Regions from separate parts of the Paenibacillus sp. NPDC058367 genome, predicted to be linked through region 2. Evidence: riboswitches for the same ligand, from Rfam matches in the RefSeq annotation. Region 2 holds a riboswitch; the other holds the start of a gene.
The links. Region 2 has a riboswitch for thiamine pyrophosphate ahead of ACFWMP_RS02265 (ABC transporter ATP-binding protein). Riboswitches for the same ligand answer to the same signal wherever they lie in the genome.

Region 1 (7,571 bases), on a different contig from region 2:
CACCTTGGGAGTGGATGTATGTCATTGCTGTTGCGGCTGGCTTTGGTTTCGGTATGATCGAAGCCGTCATCGGCACCATCATTATCGGAGCTGTGACAGAAGGAACCGCGATCGCGATGAGCCGACTTGAAGTCCTATTTGGGATAGGAGCACTTGTTATGCCTCTTATCGCCAGTCCGCTCATTGCTACCGGAGCATGGAGATTGGCATTCCTAATTGTCGCTGGCTTCTCATTACTTTCCCTCATTCTCTGGGGAAGAGGCCATTTTGGGAATCTGCAGCGTATACTGGACGAGCGAGCACCTCGCAAAGTCTCAGCATCCGCACATTCCTCGCAGTCCAGCACACAGCTTCCGTATAAAGGGAAACAATGGATTCTGCTGGGCATCTTCATCCTTTTCTTCTTTCTCTATGTAGGTACGGAGATGAGTCTGGTCAACTTTATGCCCGCCATCTTTATCGCCAAGCTAGGGATGACAGAATCTGCGGCGGCGCTGACAGTCACTTTCTTTTGGCTAGCTATGTCTACGGGAAGATTGTTTGCTGGAGTGATTGCAGAGAAAATTTCTTACCGTGTATACATTTTAAGTAGCTGTTTAATGACCTTGTTACTGCTGGCTCTTTTTCCGTTCACAGATAATCGATTAGCTGCATTCATCGTAATTATGCTACTTGGGCTATTTATGTCCGGTATTTTCTCCATAGCTCTAGTCTTCTCCAGCAAGATGCTGCCAGGAGCCGAAGAATCAACACCCAGCATAATGATCGCTGCTGGAGGTGTCGGTGGAGCTCTGCTGCCCCTATTTATGGGCTGGTCTATGGACCATCTAAAAGCGGCACAAACTGCTGGGTTACTTGCCGGTTTTGCCGCCTTCTTGTTCTTGCTGAGCATTGCCGCATGGAGATTCCAATCCAGACAAGCAGTGCAAAGAAAGAGTTCCAGTATTTAGAATGTTAAAATGGTATCAACCTAATCCTTTTAGGGTAATGTCATCTATAAGCATATTCTGAGCACAAGGATGGACGATGAATGGATAAGCTTTCAACTGAGCCTTTATTACATACTGCGCTTATGCAGTTTATTTTTCCCTTTTCAATAAAAAAGGGCGATTCTAAGAAGCTTATCCAACAATTGCAGGATGATGGCTTCACACGTTTTTTTCTGGATAATAAAGAGTTAGAAAATGCCTATTACGGAGAAGATCACTGTGTTTCCCATGAACGGATGGAGCGCACCTATTTACCGTTTGCTGCACACATTCTTTTTCCACGCAAGAAGGATGTAGACTCTTTCCGCCGCTTTTCCAGAGTCAATAATCTGGACTGTATTCTAGAGATTCCTCAGCAGTCTATATTTTTTAAAATTCTCTCAACAGATATATTCATATGTCCTTTTCAGCTTGGATTTGTGACGATACGTGTCCAGCTTGAGGGAGATTCGATTCCCTTTAGTATTGCACTGGAATTCGCGGACCGCTTCCGGACGCTTGAGAATACCTTCGTACAGGATGACTACACCTATATCCATTGCGGAGAACAGACCTATGAGATGGTAGAGGATTTTGTCTTCCGAAATCTGGTGGATGGACTGGAGCCTTTTCTGGATCACTCGGATATTAATGGGGCTTATTTCGAGACCCTTCCCTTTTTCGTAGATGAAAGAATGCAGGTGCAAGCCTTTTATGGCTTTCAGAGTGAAGGGGATTCTGATGAAATTAGTATAAATATACGCTATCGCGCCTCTCAGCTTGATGGAATTAATCTGAACGGGAAGCCCTATGCCAGTGCCAGCGATCCAGCGTATATTGCGAACTACTGTCATGAGCATTCCTATAATCGATGGGGCCCAGACTCGTATTATATGATGAATGAGCAGACCTTTTGCTGTCTGACCCGAGCTGAACCAAAGATCGCCGTTAGCCTCGCCAACCAGATGTACGGGCAATATTATTACGGATTTCTACTCAATATTTTCCACAAAATTGTTCTGCTAAAGCTGGCAAATATGCATTCCCGACTACGCATAAACCACGATTATGATGAGATCGATAATTTAATCTACTCGATTAATAAATTCTCGGCAAAGTTCTATTTCTTAGAGCTGATTTCACAGTCGCAAGGACGGGAGATTTTTCTTCAGCTGCGTAAAGTATACGGGAACGACGCTCTGTTCGAGGAAGTAAAAGAAACCTTGACTGACCTGTTTCAGTATCAAGATAAGTTCCAATCGAAGCGCCGGGATAATCTGCTGATGATCCTCACTGTATTTACGGTGGTAAGTGGGATTTATGGCATGAATCAAGTCATTGACGATCTGGATGGAAAGATTCAATGGAGTAAGATGATTAGCTATTCCCCCTTTGAGTTTCTTGCTCTTTTCGTGATTATGAGCGGGATAATGATCAGTGTTGTCCTTACGCTAGGTGCTCTGGTTACTGAGCTTAAGCGGCGTCATCGCAAGAAACATAAGGATCTGGATTAATGAAAACGGACGGAGAGATTTGAAAAATTTAGGAGCGTGCTACTAGACATTCCGAGAACAGCCGTCTATAATACACCGTATGCAAGCATAAACGCCTTCAGCGTCCTTATAAAGACGATTAGCGTTTAAGCGAGAAATACCCGTTAACTTCATAGAACCAGGGGTGCTGGAATTGGCCGGCTGAGATTGTATCCCACAAGATACTGACCCTTATACCTGATCTGGATAATGCCAGCGTAGGAATCGCCAATTGGTTTTGGTCCCTGTGACCTTTACTAACCTTGCGCCAAGCCAGCGTCCCGATCACTCGGGGCGCTTTTTTTGTGTAGATCACAAAAGATGTAGAAGAAATGTACATACTACACTTTATGGTTCATGTTGGATGACGGGATCTGGCAACCTTAAAGGAGAGAAGAAGACATGCAACTCAAAAAAGCACTTATGCTTAGCCTCACCTGTATGCTCATTCTTGCGATTGCCGGATGCGGCAGCAACAATGGGAATACAGCCGGAAACAAAGGAAATGCTGCGGATTCGAATGCAGCGACCGGATCAAATGCTCCAAAAGAGCTTACCAAAGTTAAGGTTGCACTGGATTGGACACCGAATACTAACCACACCGGTCTATACGTAGCCAAGGATCTTGGTTATTACGCGGAAGAAGGTCTGGATGTAGAAATCGTTCAACCTGGCGCAGCGGGTTCTGATACGATGGTTACCTCTGGCGAAGCTGCTTTTGGAATCAGCGCACAAGAAGGATTGACTCTAGCTCGTCTACAAGGCGTTCCCCTTGTCTCGATTGCAGCCATTATTCAGCATAATACTTCGGGATTCGCCGCTCCAGTAGACCGCAATATTAAATCACCAAAAGATTTTGAGGGTAAAACTTACGGAGGTTGGGGCTCTCCCGCTGAGGAAGCAGCCATGAAGGCGATCATGGACCCTGTTGGTGGCGATGTGAAAAAGGTGAAGCTAATCAGTATTGGTGAAGCTGACTATTTTACCGCAGTCAAACGTGACATTGATTTCGCTTGGATCTTCTACGCTTGGACCGGTATTGAAGCCGAACTGCGTGGTGAGCCTCTGGATATGCTCTACTTGAAGGATTATGCGCCTCAGCTCGATTATTACACCCCTGTGCTGACCACGAGTGAGAAGCAGATTTCTGAGAATCCAGATTTGGTGAAGGCTTTCCTGAAAGCCACATCGAAGGGTTATCAATATGCGATTGATCATCCAGAAGAGGCTGCCGCTACATTATCCAAGGCTGTGCCTGACCTTGATGCCGAGCTTGTCCTAGCTAGCCAAAAATGGCTTAGCCCGAAATATAAGGACGACGCCCCACGCTGGGGAGAGCAAAAAACCGAGGTCTGGCAGAATTACGGCGACTGGATGTATGATTTGAAGCTGCTGGACAAACCGCTGGATGCAGCTAGTGCATTCACGAATGATTTTTTACCGGCGGAGTAGACCGGACTTCCCAAGTTCGTTCAAGATTCGACGCCGAATCTGCTTCCTGAATTACTTCGTTATCAAAGTTGGCTTTTTGAACTTACCTATTTCAATGAGAGTTCAAAAAGTCAGCTTTCAGAACCAAGAAGGTTGAACGTTACTTGAGGAAGGAGGAACGGAGCGTAGTGATTTGCTACGTGAGTACCGGACTTCCCAAGTTCGTTCAAGATTCGACGCCGAATCTGCTTCCTGAATTACTTCGTTATCAAAGTTGGCTTTTTGAACTTACCTATACAATTTGAGAGGATTGATTATTGTGGCTAACACATTATTAAGCATTCAAGTAATTCCTAAGACTCCAAACAATGAGGACTCCATCCCATACGTAGATAAAGCGATTGAAGTTATTCAAAAATCCGGCGTTAAACATCAGGTGAATCCACTGGAAACTACTATGGAAGGTGAACTGAGCGAGCTCCTGGAGGTTGTACGTCAAATGCAGGAGGCGCTGATCGAAGCAGGTAGTCCAAGCGTGATCTCCCAAATCAAAATCGCTCATAACCCTAACGGAATCAGCATGGATAAATTGACGGAGAAATATCGGCCGTGAGATCGACCTGGAAGCTAATATGGCCGCCCCTTGTGGCGGTCGTCTTCTTTTTAACCGTATGGCAGTTATCTGTTTCTCTATTCCATATCGAATCCTGGATTCTGCCGAGTCCTGCTGATATTGCTCGCGAATCCACCAGTAATGCCTCAGGTCTCTGGGCTCATACGATGGCTACACTCCGACTCACATTAATCGGTTTTCCTATTGGTACAGGTGTAGGCTTGATCGTCGCTCTACTTTTGCATCTTTTACCTTGGGCTAGACGGGCTTTTTATCCACTCATTATTCTGAGTCAAAATGTTCCCTCTATCGCACTCGGACCACTGCTTATCATCTGGTTTGGCTTCGGTCTTTTGCCCAAAATCGTGCTGATTACACTGGTATGCTTCTTCCCGGTAGCTGTCGCTGCAATGGGCGGCTTGTCTCAAAGTGATCAGGTCATGATGAATTATATGAAAATGGCTGGCGCAAGCAAGTGGCAAGTCTTCACCAAGCTGGAGCTTCCGTCTTCTATCCCGGCACTATTTTCCGGCGTGAAAATATCTGCTACTTATGCGGTTATGGGAGCCGTGGTCGCTGAGTGGATTGGCGCGGATAAAGGGATTGGCTATTATATGCTGCTGCAAAAATCGGCTTACCGTACGGATCGGATGTTTGTCGCTATTGTTATTATTGTGCTCCTTAGTCTTGTGCTTTTTGCGATTATCGCCTTGCTCGAAAAATGGTTAGTTCGCTGGAAACCGCGCCGTAACTCATAGAAAGGAAGATGCCTGTATGTCTCAAGCGACGCAAATAGAGCAAAGAACAACTGAAAACACAAGCTCTCCTGAAGCTCATACTGCACCACCTGCTCTTGAAGTAAGCGGCATCTCCAAGTCCTTCACCCATCGTCGCCGCGAGACGAACGTGCTTAACAACGTCTCTCTTAAGGTAGAGCAGCAAGAGTTCGTTTCGATCGTCGGTCCTTCCGGCTGCGGAAAAAGCACCTTATTCCATATGATCGGCGGACTAGTGAAGCCCGATGCAGGAACGATCCGCATGAACGGCAGAGCCGTTACGGGTCAACGTGGTGAAATCAGTTATATGCCGCAGCAGCCTGCGCTTTTTCCTTGGCGAACGATTGAAGATAATGTACTTCTAGCCGGGGAAATTAAAGGCGCTCTGCAGGATGGAGCTCGTGAAGAAGCGCGCCAGTGGCTCGCCAAGGTTGGCTTGAATGGATTCGAACAGGCTTATCCGCATATGCTGTCTGGTGGGATGCAGCAGCGTGCTGCTTTTCTCAGAGCATTGCTGGCTCCGCAGGAGTTGATGCTGCTCGATGAACCTTTCAGCGCATTGGATGCACTAACTCGCAGTGAAATGCAGCGCTGGCTGCTGGAGCTGTGGGAGGAGAATCGCCGCTCCGTGCTATTCATTACCCATAACATCGAAGAAGCGTTGCTGCTCTCGAATCGTATTTATGTATTCTCGGGTCGCCCCGGCTCCATTCTACATACTGTTGATGTGCCATTTCCACGGCCACGCCGCGATGAGATTACGGATTCCCCGGAATTCCTTAAACTCAAACGCCAGCTGTCACAGTGGATGCGAGAAGAACAAGCTAAAAGCGAGAAGTAGCTTTTTGAATAGAGGTCACTCCACTCACTTTAAACGAGAGATTAAACAAAGAACCGCCCGGGCTTCAATTAGCCCAAGCGGTTCTTTTGTTTTAACCAGAATAGCAGTTAAATCTTATTGTGCTTGTACAAACTCAGCAGATTTAATCCCTGCTTGACGGCCGAAAATAATGATTTCAGCTACAGAGTTACCACCAATCCGGTTTTGACCGTGCAATCCACCTGTAACTTCACCAGCCGCATACAGGCCAGGAATAGCAGCGCCGTCTTTATTTAATACTTCTGTGTTCGTATTGATCTTCACGCCGCCCATGGTGTAATGAATCCCTGGGGCGATCTTAATAGCGTAGTAAGGACCCGCGGACAAATCGTTGTCCATCCCTGTTGTTCTGCCGAATTCAGCATCGTTCTTGTTCTTTACCGCGCTGTTCCAAGTATCAAGTGTCGCTTTTAGCTTATCGGCTGAAACACCGATTTCTTTCGCCAATGCTTCGATGGTATCCGCTTGGATCACGAAGCCCATTTTGTCATATTGTTCAATTGCTTTCACGCGTGATTTGACACCGGAATCAAAGACAAGCGTAGCCGCTTTTTCAGGAAGTGCATTGATCGCTTCGGTAACTTTATCACGTGTAGTCAATTCGTTTACGAACCGTGTGCCTTCGCTATTTACGAGGATAGAACCTTCGCCGCGTACAGCTTCCCCGATCAGATAAGATTTTTCTTGTTGAACTGTTGGGTGAACCTGGATTTGATCCATATCAACGGTCGTTCCGCCAAGTGCCTCAATCATCTTGATTCCGTCGCCGGTACTGCCGATTTGGTTAGTCGTTACGTATCCTTCCAGATCAGGTCTAACTTTTGATATCATATCCATGTTGGATCCAAAACCACCTGTTGTTACAACAACTGCCTTCGCTGTAATGGTTTTTTCATCAGCTTGGTTAAAGAGTACTTTGACACCGTTAGCCTTACCGTCTTTTTGAGTAATTTCTTTAACATCCGCGTTCACAAACAGTGGAATTTCTTTTTCTTGTACGTTTCTAACCAATCCTTTGACAAGGTATTGGCCTACCGCAGAGCCGTCTTCTGGACGGTGGGTGCGTTTTTCGCTCATGCCGCCTGTGATCGTAATATTGTTCAGCTTGATTCCGATCGAATCCAACCAATCGATTGCACTTGCGGAATTGTCAACGAAGAAACGAAGCATCTCTTTATCGTTCGTGTCATGGCCGCCCTTTAGTGTCTCTTCATAAAACTTATCATTGCTATCTTCAATGCTTTGCTCTTTTTGAAATTTCGTTTGGGAAGCGTTCATTCCTGAGGAGGATTTACTTGTATTCCCACCTGCAACCGGCATTTTTTCTAAAATAACAGGGTTCAAGCCTTTGGCCTTAGCTTCCAGTGCAGC
Region 2 (7,571 bases):
CAGGTATAGTCCTGGACTGCTTTTTTGCGTCTTGATCGTCTTCTATACTTCTTCTCCACTAATTCTGTTCAGAAATTGTAGAGCACGAGGATGCTGCGGATGCTCAAGAACTTCTTGCGGAGTCCCTTGCTCTAGAATATGGCCTCCATCCATCAGAATGATCCGGTCAGCCACATCCGCAGCAAATTTCATCTCATGGGTCACTATCACCATAGTCATTCCCTCTGCCGCTAACTGTTTAATAACCTTAAGTACTTCCCCCACCAACTCTGGATCAAGCGCAGAGGTAGGCTCATCGAACAACAGCACCTCTGGATCTACTGCCATGGCACGAGCGATAGCTACCCGTTGCTGCTGGCCACCAGACAGTTGGTGCGGATAAGCATCCGCTTTGTCCGCCAAGCCAACTTTAGTTAACAACTGAAGGGCACGTTCGCGTGCTTCGTCCTTGGATCGTTTCTGGACCGTCACCTGCCCTTCCATCACGTTGCCTAGTGCAGTCATATGCGGAAAAAGATTATAGGACTGAAAGACCATCCCTGTTTTTTGGCGTAATGCCAAAATGGACTTCTGGGGGATTTTCTTGTTATCCGTGAAATTAATTTTAATATCACTGAGCGATAAGCTTCCTTGATCAGGGACTTCAAGCAGATTAAAGCAGCGTAAAAGCGTTGTTTTGCCTGAACCCGATGGGCCAATAATGACCAGTACCTTGCCATGTTCCATTTCGAGATCAATGCCCTTTAATACCTGCAGCTCACCGAAGGATTTATGCAAATTAAGTATTTCAATCATAATTGTCTCCCCCTTTAGCTCGCAGAGTAACGACTCAGTCGTTTCTCCAAGTAATTTTGCAGTGCTGATAACACTGAGCAGAATAGTAAATAGAACAATCCTGCCTCGCAATAGATCAGCAGTGGCTCATAGGAGGTGGAAGCAACCTGCTGTGCTGTTCTGAACATCTCCGTATAGGTAATGGTCGCTGCCAGTGAAGTGTCTTTGACCAAGCTAATAAAGGAATTCGATAACGGCGGTACAGAAACACGGGCAGCTTGTGGCAGTATAACGCGGCGCAGTGCCTGGGTACGAGTCATCCCAACGGAGAAGGCCGCTTCCCACTGACCTTTATGTATAGACAGGATAGCAGCACGTATAATTTCTGATGAATAAGCCCCTACACTAAGCGTAAATCCAATGGTTGCGGCTATGAAAGGGTCTAGCACGATTCCAACTGCCGGCAAACCATAGAAAATAATAAACAGTTGCACCAACAAAGGGGTTCCACGAATGACCCATACATAAAAGCGAGCGATCAGCTTCGGAAGTACCCACGGGGAGAGACGAGCTAATGCAGTCAATATCGCTAAGATCAGTCCCAGTGCAAATGATATCAATGCCAAAGGAATGGTAAAAGCCACCCCAGCTTTTAGCAGGGGTAGCAGTGAATCTAAGAAAATTTGTATTTTGCGGTCATCCATTTTTAGACATCCTTTTTTGGCTCCAAGCTGGTTAGCTTCTGAAACCTTGTATTATTTTGAAACGTCAGCACCAAAGTATTTCTCAGAAATCTTTAAGTATGTGCCATCGCTCTTCATTTCAACAATTGCATCACTCACTGCTTTTACCAACTCATCGTTGCCTTTTAAGAAAACAGCTGCGCTTTGCGAACCGTCAGGAATCTCATCTACCACTTTAATTTTCACATCAGGCTTTTGCTTTTTCAGGTCCAGATAAGACAAACCATCATTTACAGTCGCATCAATACGGCCTGAGGTCAATAGGTCCATCGCTTGATTGAACCCGTCTGTAGCAACGATTTCAGCACCGTTCTCACGGGCGATATCGGACAGGTTACTGGTTAGAGATTGTCCAGCTTTTTTACCCTTAAGATCTGCAAATGTTTTGATATCCTCATTGTTTTCACTCACTATCAATACCGCTTTAGATACGATATACGGTTCAGAGAAATCATATTTCACTTTACGATCTTCATTAATAGATACTTCGTTAAAAATAACATCAAAACGCTTGGCATCCATCCCAGCAAAAATGCCGTCCCACTGTGTCTCAAAAAATTCTGGTTCAACACCGAGGCGCTTCGCTACTTCCTCAGCAATTTCTACGTCAAAGCCGGTCAGTTTCCCCGAAGCGTCATGATAAGTAAAGGGTGCATACGTCCCTTCTGTTCCTATACGCAATTTGCCGCTAGCTTTAACAGCTTCCAGACTGTTTTGCGCAGTGGCTGTATTTCCACCATTCGTTCCAGCTGAAGAATTTTTAGAAGTATCGGTATTCGAATTATTGCCGCAGGCCGCTACAAACACCACGGTTAACGCCAATAGAATAGTTAAACTTAATTTTTTCATTATTAATTCCCCTCTCTTTACCCGGAATTCATCCGGTAAATTGTATACTACACTGGCTGATGTTTACCGTCAATGATTTTTTCCGATTATATTCATCGGAATTGTAATATTAGGTAAATCTCTACCCTTATATTACCCATTCTTAGAATAATCCTTCACAAGATCCTCTCTTTACATCTCAGAAAGATATGGTATATTTATAAACAAATTAAATATGGACCTGTTATTTCACTAGGGGAGTCGGCCGACTGAGACGGAGCTTCAAGCTCCGGACCCTTGGAACCTGATCTGGATCATACCAGCGGAGGGAAGTGGAGCAGAATTTTCATCCCATGCATTTTTAGTGTTCCTATGCTGAATGAACTTTTTGACCCATTTATTTCCCACCGGAAATGAATGGGTCTTTATTTGTTTACAATCAATCACAAAACTTAAGCGTAGGCTTCCGAAGCAAGTTTTGTACGATGCTTTCCAAGAAGCCAACGCTCACAAAACTTTTTAGGAGGTTCGATCATCACGACAATCCTATCCATTCAATGCTTAACCTACTCTTTTCCGGAATCAGAACAACCCCCTGTATTCGCAGATCTATCCATGGATATCAGGCAAGGTGAGTTTGTTTCTGTCATTGGGGCTAGCGGATGCGGAAAAAGTACGCTTTTCAAAACTATAGCAGGCTTGCTCGAACCCACTCATGGGAAAATAATAATTCATTCGAACTCGTCATCCTCTACTCGCTTAGGTCAGATCGCATACATGCCTCAGCAGGATTTGCTGCTGCCTTGGAGAACCGTGCTCGACAACTGTCTTTTGCCCTGGGAGATTAAACCAAGGTTTAGTAAACAACAGACGATCTCTCACATTCGGGAAATGCTGTCACGCTTCGGTTTGGCCGATGTAGAGAGGGCTTATCCCCATGAGCTATCGGGTGGCATGAAACAGCGAGTCGCATTTCTACGAACGCTTGTAGCTGGCGGCGGGGCCGGTCTTATGCTGCTAGATGAGCCATTTGGAGCGCTCGACGCTATGAGCAAACGTGAGATACACCGTTGGCTGTTGGAGCTTTGGGATGAGCTGGATCAAACAGTGATGCTCATCACCCATGATCTAGAGGAAGCGCTGTTACTAAGCGATCGGATTTATTTATTGTCTGGAGGCGTGCATAGCGAATTACAGGAGATCATCGTTGATTTACCGAGGCCAAGACATTACAAGATGAACTATGAACCCCGGTTTATAGCGTTACGGGAAGAGTTGGAGCGGAGACTGTATGCATCCCATACCTTTTAAAAAATATTTAAACAATTACGGCCCCTTCATTCTACTGCTATTGTTCATTCTTGTGATCTGGGAATCAGCTGTTCGTCTTCACTTGATTCCAGCCTTTATCCTACCTGCACCTTCTTCAATAGGTATCGCATTGATCGAACACAGGCAATTACTCAGACCGCATTTAATGGCGACACTGCAGGAAATATTGGTAGGTTTTGTTCTCTCGGTTATCTGTGGTTCACTGCTGGGCACCGGAATGTTCTTGTTTCGCCCCCTTGAAAAAGCCATCTATCCGTTCCTTATTATCAGTCAGACGATCCCGTTAATCGCGCTATCCCCCATTTTCATTATGTGGTTCGGTTATACGCTGTGGAGCAAAGTGGCTGTTGTGTTTCTAACTGCTTTTTTTCCAGTCGTTGTGAGTACATATGACGGACTTCGTACAAGTGGTCAAGCCTACAAAGACTTATTGTTAACATTTGGCGCAAACCGCTGGCAACTGCTTGCTAAAACCCAAATCCCGCTGGCGCTGCCCTCTTTTTTCTCAGGACTAAAGCTATCCATTGTGTACTGCGTGATTGGAGCAACCATCGGCGAATGGCTTGGAGGCAGCAAAGGACTCGGTTACTTTAGCCGAAGGATGGCCGGAAATATGCAAAGTGCCGAAATGTTCGCCGCTGTATTTCTGTTGTCCGCGCTCGGTGTAATGTTGTTTCTGATGATAGCTCTGCTCGAACCATTATTTTTAAAGAAAAGAGGATCTAAGCAATGAATGATTTGAATTTCCAAAGAAAATGGCTTATTCCCGTATTTCTCATATGTTCACTCCTAATCTTCACCAGCTGCGGAAAAGCATCCAATGTAAGTAGTCCTCCTGCTAATTCATCTAATAACGAAATTATACAAACGCACAAGCTGAAGATTATGCTCGATTGGTATCCCAATGCCGTTCACTCTTTTTTATATGCTGCTGAGCAGAATGGTTATTTCCAAGAGGAAGGTCTGGACGTAGAGATCCAAATGCCCGCAGACAGCAATGACGCACTGAAGCTTGTAGCAGCGAATCAAATCGATTTAGCGTTTAGTTATCAACCTCAGGTGCTCATGGCACGCAGTGAGAACATTCCAGTACGTTCGATTGCTGCGATTGTGAGACATCCGCTTAATCATTTAATGGTACCTCAGGCTGGAGACGTTCATAGTCCCAAAGACCTCATAGGTAAACAGATTGGGTATTCTTCCATTCCTCTTTATGAAGCCATGATTCGTACGATGATCCAAAACGATGGGGGTGACCCTAAGGCCAGCAAATTAATAGACGTAGGCTTTGATCTTATTCCGGCGATTGCGACGGGGCAAGTGGATGCCATTATGGGAGGGTTCATTAACCACGAACAATTAATCTTGGAAAAAGAAGGTTATCCCGTGAACTCGTTCAATCCCACGGATTACGGAGTCCCCGATTATTATGAGCTAGTCCTTGTCGCCAGCGATCAAGGAATACAATATTCTGAATCCTATTTCAAAAAGTTTCTAAATGCAATTACAAAAGGACAACAATTTGTGCAGGATAATCCGGAAAAAGCGTTAAATTTGCTGCTTGCACACGAAGATGAGACCTCTCCACTCGATAAGCAAATTGAAGAGAAGAGCCTAGCGATTCTACTACCGTTAATGAATGCGGGTGATCAAGATTTTGGATATCAAGCGCCAGCGTCTTGGGAGAAGGTAAGACAGTGGCTATCGGACAATGATTTACTGTCTACTGACATCAAAGCTGAGGATTCTTTTATTAATCTTTAAACATTAGCTATTCGCTAATAAAACTTGAGGAGGAATAAATCATGAGTTATCTATCCAAAGTACGGGAATCCAATCCACTGGTCCACAATATCACCAACATCGTCGTAGCCAATTTCTCAGCCAACGGTCTTTTGGCGCTGGGTGCCTCCCCCTTTATGGCGGATGCTCACGAGGAAGTGGTCGATATCGCCGCATTTTCATCTGCTGTAGTTCTAAATATCGGCACACTGAATGACTATGCCATTCAATCCATGGTGCTCGCGGGACAATCTGCGAATAAGCACGGCGTTCCCTTAGTTCTTGATCCAGTGGGTGCGGGAGCCACTTCTTATCGAACAGCGGTCACTCAAAAGCTAGTGAATGAGATGCAGATTACCGCTCTACGTGGCAATGTAGCTGAAGTTGCCAATGTCATTGGTGAAAGCTGGTCTATTAAAGGGGTAGATGCAGGCGAAGGGGATGGCGACGTAGTCGTCTTGGCTGAGACAGCCGCGCGGAAGTTAGGCTGTGTAGTTATCATCACCGGAAAAGACGATGTCATCACGAATGGAGATAACACCTACATTGCCAGCAACGGTCACCCTATTCTAACGAAAGTAACGGGAACCGGTTGTCTGCTAAGTGCAGTAGTCGGTGCATTTCTAGCGGTAAGTGAAGGAGCATCTCTTGAAGCCGCAGTCGAAGCCCTCTCCTTCTATGGAGTGGCTGCTGAAATCGCCGCTGAACTAACGACTGGACAAGGTCCGGGGAGCTTTCAAATCGAGTTTCTAAATCAATTGAGCTTGGTCACAGCTGAAACTTACCAAGATAAATCAATAATCAAGCAACTCAGATAACAACCCTAAGGAGTGAACAATGATGATATATAAAGCTTTAACTATAGCCGGATCGGATAGCGGTGGTGGCGCTGGCATCCAAGCAGATCTAAAAACCTTTCAGGAGCTTTCTGTATATGGAATGAGTGCTCTTACGGCTGTGACAGCCCAGAACACCCTCGGAGTTCAAGGCGTTTATCCGTTGACACTGGAAGCTATTACTCAGCAGCTTGATTCCATTGGACTTGATCTGAAGCCGGATGCTGTGAAGACCGGGATGCTTTTTAACAGTGACATCATACGTATCGTAGCAGAGAAGATCCAGCAATACAGCTGGCGTAATCTTGTAGTTGATCCTGTGATGGTTGCTAAAGGGGGTTCCACGCTGCTACAGCAAGAAGCTGTTCAGTCCTTAATCAATCATCTCCTCCCGCTAGCCTTAGTAACGACACCCAATATTCCAGAGGCTGAAATGATTACCAACAGAAGCATCACTACTATAGACGATCGTAAAGAAGCGGCTAAAATCATTCATGCCATGGGCTCTAACTATGTAGTGCTAAAAGGTGGGCATGATACCTCAACTAAGGCTGTTGTGGATCTCCTATATGATGGTCACGAATTCATCTTTATGGAGAGTCAACGAGTTCAGACTAGACACACGCACGGCACAGGCTGCACCTATTCAGCAGCAGTCACTGCCGAGCTTGCTATGGGCAAAACCGTTCCCGAAGCAACACACATAGCTAAAGCTTTTATACAAGCGGCGATTGAAGACGAGCTGGGCATAGGGGCTGGACATGGACCTACGAATCATTTTGCATATCAGAATAGATTGCGAGGGATGAACCTTGAAGCAAATAGACAGTGATCAACTGCGGGATTTATTAAAAGTCTATTTCATTATGGGCAGTGTGAATTGTCGGATAGCCCCAGCCAAGGTATTAAAAGAAGCGGTCGCGGGAGGCATAACGATGTTCCAATTTCGTGAAAAAGGTACGGGGGCATTAACTGCCCAAGTTAAATTTAATTTAGGAAGACGGCTCCAAAAGATATGTCGTGCTAACGGAGTCCCTTTTATCGTTAATGACGATATTGATCTAGCCATCGCCCTTGATGCGGACGGCATTCATGTAGGACAAGATGATACCCCTGCGCTGGCGATTAGGCAGCTGCTTGGCGAGGATAAGATCGTTGGTGTGTCCGCTCATTCGCTCGCCGAAGCTCGGCAGGCGATAGCGGATGGAGCCGATTATCTGGGCATTGGTCCTGTTTATCCTACCTCTTCCAAGGAGGATGCCCAAGCTGTTCGAGG

Region 1: it holds a riboswitch for thiamine pyrophosphate, as region 2 does, so the genes downstream of both, ACFWMP_RS24680 (ABC transporter substrate-binding protein) here and ACFWMP_RS02265 (ABC transporter ATP-binding protein) in region 2, are expected to answer to the same signal.

Annotation. Positions count from the first base shown of each region.
Region 1 is NZ_JBHXIZ010000005.1:305,099-312,669, reverse strand. Features, by position in the region: gene ACFWMP_RS24690 (MFS transporter) at 1-950, shown strand, start outside; gene ACFWMP_RS24685 (hypothetical protein) at 1,031-2,482, shown strand; TPP riboswitch at 2,632-2,742, shown strand; gene ACFWMP_RS24680 (ABC transporter substrate-binding protein) at 2,903-3,952, shown strand; gene ACFWMP_RS24675 (thiamine-binding protein) at 4,251-4,544, shown strand; gene ACFWMP_RS24670 (ABC transporter permease) at 4,541-5,302, shown strand; gene ACFWMP_RS24665 (ABC transporter ATP-binding protein) at 5,319-6,161, shown strand; gene ACFWMP_RS24660 (flavocytochrome c) at 6,276-7,571, opposite strand, start outside.
Region 2 is NZ_JBHXIZ010000001.1:489,222-496,792, forward strand. Features, by position in the region: gene ACFWMP_RS02250 (amino acid ABC transporter ATP-binding protein) at 43-795, opposite strand; gene ACFWMP_RS02255 (amino acid ABC transporter permease) at 810-1,478, opposite strand; gene ACFWMP_RS02260 (amino acid ABC transporter substrate-binding protein) at 1,530-2,366, opposite strand; TPP riboswitch at 2,590-2,693, shown strand; gene ACFWMP_RS02265 (ABC transporter ATP-binding protein) at 2,961-3,656, shown strand; gene ACFWMP_RS02270 (ABC transporter permease) at 3,637-4,410, shown strand; gene ACFWMP_RS02275 (ABC transporter substrate-binding protein) at 4,407-5,441, shown strand; gene thiM (hydroxyethylthiazole kinase) at 5,483-6,277, shown strand; gene thiD (bifunctional hydroxymethylpyrimidine kinase/phosphomethylpyrimidine kinase) at 6,300-7,127, shown strand; gene thiE (thiamine phosphate synthase) at 7,117-7,571, shown strand, end outside.